Regions from separate parts of the Paraburkholderia caffeinilytica genome, predicted to be linked through region 1. Evidence: riboswitches for the same ligand, from Rfam matches in the RefSeq annotation. Region 1 holds a riboswitch; the other holds the start of a gene.

The links. A riboswitch is a leader RNA that binds a small molecule or an ion and turns the genes downstream of it on or off. The one in region 1 is predicted to bind thiamine pyrophosphate.
Region 2: another riboswitch for thiamine pyrophosphate. It lies ahead of DSC91_RS24005 (FAD-dependent oxidoreductase); the one in region 1 lies ahead of thiC (phosphomethylpyrimidine synthase ThiC).

The regions. Positions count from the first base shown of each region.
Region 1 covers NZ_CP031467.1:771,059-774,462, forward strand. Annotated here, with positions in the region: gene DSC91_RS19385 (DUF1223 domain-containing protein) at 1-112, opposite strand, end outside; gene DSC91_RS19390 (hypothetical protein) at 302-778, opposite strand; gene DSC91_RS38540 (hypothetical protein) at 866-991, opposite strand; gene DSC91_RS19395 (GreA/GreB family elongation factor) at 1,308-1,718, shown strand; TPP riboswitch at 1,920-2,038, shown strand; gene thiC (phosphomethylpyrimidine synthase ThiC) at 2,128-3,404, shown strand, end outside.
Region 2 covers NZ_CP031467.1:1,752,427-1,755,830, reverse strand. Annotated here, with positions in the region: gene DSC91_RS24010 (ABC transporter ATP-binding protein/permease) at 1-1,057, opposite strand, end outside; TPP riboswitch at 1,418-1,541, shown strand; gene DSC91_RS24005 (FAD-dependent oxidoreductase) at 1,771-2,901, shown strand; gene thiS (sulfur carrier protein ThiS) at 2,989-3,186, shown strand; gene DSC91_RS23995 (thiazole synthase) at 3,225-3,404, shown strand, end outside.

The DNA of each region.
Region 1 (3,404 bases):
CGGTTGCAAGGCCGCTGGCTGAAAGGGTTGTCAGCGCCATGGCTAGCGCGATTGCGCGAGTGACATGGCGGTTGACATGCCGATTGGCGTGGCGGGTTCGTGCGGTTTGCATGGCGTGCTCCATCAGGATCTGCACGTTTGTCGAACCACGAGACCGCTTATGACAGCCGATTCGAATTTTTATTTTGGTTTGGGATGTCCGCCTACGGTCCCGACCGTTTCATGCTGTTGATGCCCGCGGGGCGCGATGCGTCTCCATGCTTGCGGGCGAACTGCCCCGCAGCGCCCCGCGGAGGGTGCCTCAATCGTAACTCACGACAACCGTCACGCGGGTATCCGGCGCGGCATGCTTCGGTGCAAGCGACAACACCCCGCCATCGCGGCCAACCCGGTAGTGCCCATCGCTGGCGGCGCGAAACACACGTCCACCGCTATCGACAAACCGCTCAGCCAGCGTGTCACGCGCCGCCGTGCCATTCGTCGTGCCATTGCTCACCTGAAGCGCGACATCGGCGCCCGTCGCCACGCCCGGCGGAGCGCTAAAGGTCAGCGTGACCGCCGAACCCGTCTGCGCAAGCTGCCCGCCGGTCGCATCGACGCGCGCGCCGGTCTGAGCCGGGGCCGGCGCCGCCGAAATCGCCAGTTGCGGCGCCACGATCGCGCCCGAGAAACTGATCGTTCCACCACTCGCGGCCACCGCCGGCATTGGTGCCGCAACCAGCGTTGCCATCGCCGCTACCGCGCTGAGCGCCCGAAACCGCCCTGTTCCCGTTTTCATCAGCACCTCTCCTTAAGCCGTCTCAAACCGCATCGCGCCATTGACGCGCCGCCCACCGCTAACCGCTCGAATGGGCAACGGCCGCCCCTACAGGCGGATTAACGGCAGCGCCGCGCCGGCCTTGAACGACAACGCGCGATACAGGCATGCCGCGGCGCGTATCCACGGCACCTGCAGGCCGCAAATAAAGAGACGCCCGGCTCGTGCTAACATTCACCTTTCAGTTGCGTCGATCGAGCTTTCGTTCCGGCGCTCGCCCCATACTTTTCGCACTCTGCCCACTATCCCGATGCGCGTTCCGTTCTCCCGAGCCCTCACCCGTTTGCGCCCCCGCCGCGCAACCGGTTGCGCGCGCGCGGACGTCGCGACGCTTCACGCCGGCCAGCCGTCCCGAACGCTCCCGCTTCTCGCCGCCCGGCGCCCGATCTAACGCAGCTTCCCTCCATTGCCGGGGCCGCGTCGTCGGGCTCCGGGCCGATCTCATCCGCACGCTGTCCCCTTACAAGCAGATCGAATTGGAGAACCCGTCATGAAAAAGACGAAAACCTGTTACCTCACCGAACTCGACGTCGCCCGCCTTGAAAAGCATGCGGCCGCGCCGGGTGCCGACGCCAAATTGCAAGACATGCTCGACGACGTTCTCGCACGCGCCGTGATCGTCGAATCGCGCAACATCCCAGCGAACATTGTCACGATGAATTCGCAAGCCACGCTGGTCGACGAAACCAGCGGCGAGCAGATGACCTGGACAGTTGTCTATCCGCCCGATGCGGACTTCGCGCAGGGCCGCCTGAACGTGTTTTCGCCGTTGGGTCTTGCGCTGCTGGGCGCCAAACGCGGTGAACGCATCCGCTTCACGCCGCCGAGCGGCACGGAGAAGGTGCTGAAGCTCGACAAGATCCTGTTCCAGCCGGAAGCCGCCGACGATTTCACGCTGTAAACCACGCACACTCGCAGGCACATTCGCAGCGGCACTCGCAGCCACATTCGCAAGCCCATTCGCGACGCAAAACGCTGCGCCGCATCATTCCCGGCAGCCCTATCACAATAAGAATAGTGCGTGGCTGACCGGCGTTATCTCCGACATCTGACTTTTTCAAGACGGGTTGCCAAGCAACGCCCGGGCGGTGTATCGTGTGCGCTGCTAACGCGGGGGTCCTGCGTGGCACGGAGGTTGGAGGTCCGTGTTGCGTGGGTGAGAAATACCCTTTGAACCTGATCTGGATAATGCCAGCGCAGGGAAGCGTACGGATTTCGCACCTGGTCTACCGTTTCATCTCTCGCGAATCCGACAACTTCCGTCTCGTCTCCTGCTTAGCGGCCCCACATAGCTTTGCATGGAGATACGCATGAACGCCAACCCGAAGTTCCTTTCCGCCGACGCCCACGTCGATGCCGCCGCCGTCGCGCCGCTGCCGAATTCACGCAAGGTCTACGTGACCGGCTCGCGCCCCGATATCCGCGTGCCGATGCGTGAAATTTCCCAGGCGGATACGCCGGACAGCTTCGGCGGCGAGAAGAATCCGCCGGTCTATGTCTACGACACGTCGGGCCCCTACTCCGATCCGGAAGCCAAAATCGACATCCGCGCCGGTCTGCCCGCGCTGCGTCAAGCCTGGATCGAGGAGCGCGGCGACACCGAAGCGCTGACGGGCCTGTCGAGCGACTTCAGCCGCGAACGCGCCGCCGACACCGCGACCGCCGATCTGCGCTTCAAAGGCCTGCACCGCACGCCGCGCCGCGCCATCGCCGGCAAGAACGTCTCGCAGATGCACTACGCACGTCGCGGCATCATCACGCCGGAAATGGAATACATCGCGATTCGCGAGAACCAGCAACGCGCCGCGTATCTGGAAAGCCTGAAGACGAGCGGCCCGAACGGCGAAAAGCTCGCCGCGATGATGGGCCGCCAGCATCCGGGCCAGGCGTTCGGCGCGAGTGCATTCGGTCCCGATGGCCTGAAGGAAATCACCGCGGAATTCGTGCGCGAAGAAGTGGCGCGCGGCCGCGCGATCATCCCGAACAACATCAACCATCCGGAAAGCGAGCCGATGATCATCGGCCGTAACTTCCTCGTGAAGGTGAATGCGAACATCGGCAACTCGGCGGTAACCTCGTCGATCGGCGAAGAAGTCGACAAGATGACCTGGGCGATCCGCTGGGGCGGCGACACGGTGATGGATCTGTCCACCGGCAAGCACATTCACGAAACGCGCGAGTGGATCATCCGCAATTCGCCGGTGCCGATCGGCACGGTGCCGATCTATCAGGCTTTGGAAAAGGTCAACGGCAAGGCCGAAGACCTGACGTGGGAAATCTTCCGCGACACGCTGATCGAACAGGCCGAGCAAGGCGTCGACTACTTCACGATTCACGCCGGCGTGCGTCTGCAATACGTGCCGCTGACAGCGAAGCGCATGACCGGTATCGTCTCGCGCGGCGGCTCGATCATGGCGAAGTGGTGCCTCGCGCATCACAAGGAAAGCTTCCTGTACGAGCACTTCGAAGACATCTGCGAAATCATGAAGGCGTATGACGTCGCCTTCTCGCTCGGCGACGGTCTGCGTCCCGGCTCGATCTACGATGCGAACGACGAAGCGCAGCTCGGCGAACTGAAGACGCTCGG
Region 2 (3,404 bases), 980 kb from region 1:
CGATGCGCTTGAATTCACGCAACCGGTTCACGGTAGCGCGCCATTCGACCAGGGAGCCGTAGCTATTGATGAACCACGAAAACGAGTCGCTGACAGTGCCGAACGCGCTCGAAATCTGCATCAGCACACCGAACGTAAACGCTCCTGCAAAGTAGCGGGGCGCGGCGACCACCAGCGGAAAGATGATTGCAATCTGGCTGTAGAAGGCCGTTACGAAGGTGAGCCGCTTGGTGTACTTCATCACCTGCCACCAGTTGTCGCGGATGCGGCCAAACAGTGAGCGCGTGTTCTTCTTCTCAGTCTCCATGCCGTTGTAGAAGGCGATCTGCTCGGCGTTTTCACGCAAACGGATCAGGCCGAAACGGAAATCCGCCTCGACTTTCTGCGCCTGGTAATTGATCGACACGAGCGGATGGCCAACCTTCTGGATGATCACTGAGCCGACTACCGCGTACAGCGCCGCGGCCCACACCATGTAGCCTGGAATCTGCACCGGCATGCCGCCGAGCGTGACGGTCAGTGCACCGGCCAGCGACCACAGGATCGTCATGAACGAGACCAGCGTGACGATGGTGGACAGCAGATCGAGGGTCAACGAGAGCGTGCTGGTGGCGAGCGATTGCAGGTCGTCGCTGATCCGCTGGTCGGGATTGTCGGCGAGCCGGTCGCGTTCGATCCGATAGAAGGCGCTGTCGTGCAGCCATTCGTTGAGATAACGCGTGGTCAGCCACTGGCGCCAGCGGAAGCCGAGCATCTGCCGTAGATAGCGGCCGTACACCGCAAGGATGATGAAGCCGAACGCGAGCCCCGAAAACACCATCAGCAGGTGTGGGAAATCGTGCACGTTCTTGGTTTGCAGCGCGTTGTAGAAGTCGGCGCTCCAGCGGTTCAGGCGCACGTTGATCCACACGATGAGCAGATTCATCACGATGATCGCGATGAGCAGGCCCCACGCCGTTTTTCGTTCTTCAGAAACCCAGTAAGGTTTGATCAGACTCCAGGCGGAGACTTTTTCGTCCGGCGGCAGCGCGGGGCTGGAAGCGGTATTCGGTGTCATGAGCATCCTGGTGAAGAGCTGGCCCATCTGGACTGGCCCATGTCGGGCCGGTCCCACGGCGGGTTTGCGGTGCGTGCCCCGGGCGTCGTGCTCGACGAACGCACGTCCGGGTGAGCGCCCAATTCTGGCGCGAAGCCCTTAAGTGAAAATTAATTTCGGCCCACAGGTCGCGCCTCGATGCCGCTGTCGCGCGGGCGGTCAAGCATGCCGCCCGCGCGACAGCGGCATCCGGTCCTGGCATTGTGCCAGAGCGCTGCATCCGGCCGTATTGATGAAACGAAAGATGGTGACGGATCAACGGCATGTGATGGCGCCGGCCGCTGGTTTGCGGGCGCCGCGCCTTTTATGGTCTAATGACCTTCGACGAAACAGGGGTGCTTTGCCCACAGGCTGCGTGATTTTCATGCAGCGGCGGCGAGGCTGAGAGAGACCCTTTGCACCCGATCCGGGTAATACCGGCGCGGGAAGTTTCCGGAAGCAGCCAGTCTTCCATTCCCCGCCGGGCGGCGTCCGTCATTGGACGCGCGTATTGCCCGGCCGGCCTCACCCGCCGGTTTCGTCCTGGGTACGTGCGTTTTTTGGCCGTACGGAAAGGATTCGATGACCGCCTATTCTTCAGACATGTGTTTCGTTCTTCGCCACGCTTTCGTCGGTTATGTCGGCGCGCCGTGCTGCTTTGGCCTTGCTTGCCGTCGTGACTCGGAGTGCGCGCGATGAATCGTTCTGCTCAACCCGATTTCGCCGTGCTCGGCGGTGGGCTGTGCGGGCGCCTTGTCGCGTGGCGTCTTGCCGGTGAAGGGCATCGCGTGGCGCTCTATGAGCGTGGCGATGCTACGGGCTCGCAAGCCGCGGCCTGGGTCGCCGCTGCCATGCTGGCGCCGCTGGCCGAAGCCGCCAGTGCTGAACTGCTGATCACGCGTCTTGGCGCGAGTTCGCTCGACACCTGGCCGCGCGTGCTGGCCGAATTGCCCGAACCGGTGTTCTTCCAGCGCAACGGCACGCTGGTCGTATGGCATCACGCCGACCGCACTGAAGCGCCGCTGTTCGAGCGCCGGGTGCGCTCGAACGCGCCTGCCGAATTGCTCGACGGCGGCTTTCTCAAACTGGCGGGCGCCCAGGTCGGCGCCGCCGAGCCCGCGTTGGCGGGGCGCTTCAACCAGGGCTGGCTGCTGCCGCGCGAAGGCCAGCTGGATAACCGGCAGGTGCTGGCCGCGCTCGCCGCGGGCCTCGCCCAGCGCGGCGTCGAAACGCACTGGAACACGCCGGTCGACGATCATGCGTTGCCGCCCGCTCGCGTCACGATCGACTGCAGGGGGCTGGGCGCGAAGTCCGTGCTGCCTACGCTGCGCGGCATCCGCGGCGAAGTCGCGCGCGTGCATGCACCGGGTATCAAGCTGACGCGACCGGTGCGCCTGCTGCATCCGCGCTACCCGCTGTATATCGCGCCGAAGCAGGACGATCTCTACGTGATCGGCGCGACCGAAGTGGAAGGCGAGGACATGTCGCCGGTCAGCGTGCGCTCGGCGCTCGAACTGCTGAGCGCGGCGTTTTCCGTGCATCCCGGCTTCGGCGAGGCGCGCATCCTCGAACTGAATTCGCAGTGCCGCCCGACTTTGCCGGACCACCGTCCGGCCTTGCTGTGGGATGGCGCGCAGACGCTGCGCGTGAACGGCCTGTACCGGCACGGCTACATGATCGTGCCCGAAGTCGCCGACGAAGCCGTGCGCTTCGCCGCGGCACTGCTCGACGGCCGCATCGGCGATGCCGACGCTTTTGCCGACTGGCAAAGCGCGGCGCGCTGGAGCGAACTGTTCCAACTGGATTCCACGCGGGAACCGGCATGAGCGTGGCGCGCCCGCGGCGAAATAGCCGCGGGCAAACCAGCGCGCGCCGTGCCGTTCCCGCCATCGATTGAACCGTATTCGAACACCATGGACATTCACATCAATCAGAAGCCGTTGTCGTTGCCCGAAGGCGCGACTGTCGCCGATGCGCTCGCCGCGTTCGGCGCGCGTCCGCCGTTCGCGGTCGCGCTGAACGGCGATTTCGTCGCGCGTGCCCAGCATGCGGCGCGCGCGCTGCAGCCGGGCGACAAGCTCGATGTCGTGCAACCCGTGGCCGGCGGTTAAGTCCGCGCCACGCCTTGCCGGAGACCAGAATTATGCAAATGACTTCCACTCAAACCGCCGACGCGCTCACGCTCTACGGCCAGACTTTCGCGAGCCGCGTGCTGCTCGGCACCTCGCGCTATCCGTCGCTGCAATCGCTGTCCGATTCGATCGATGCGGCGCGGCCCGGCATGGTGACCGTCGCGCTGCGCCGGCAGATGAACGAAGGCGGCGCCGAA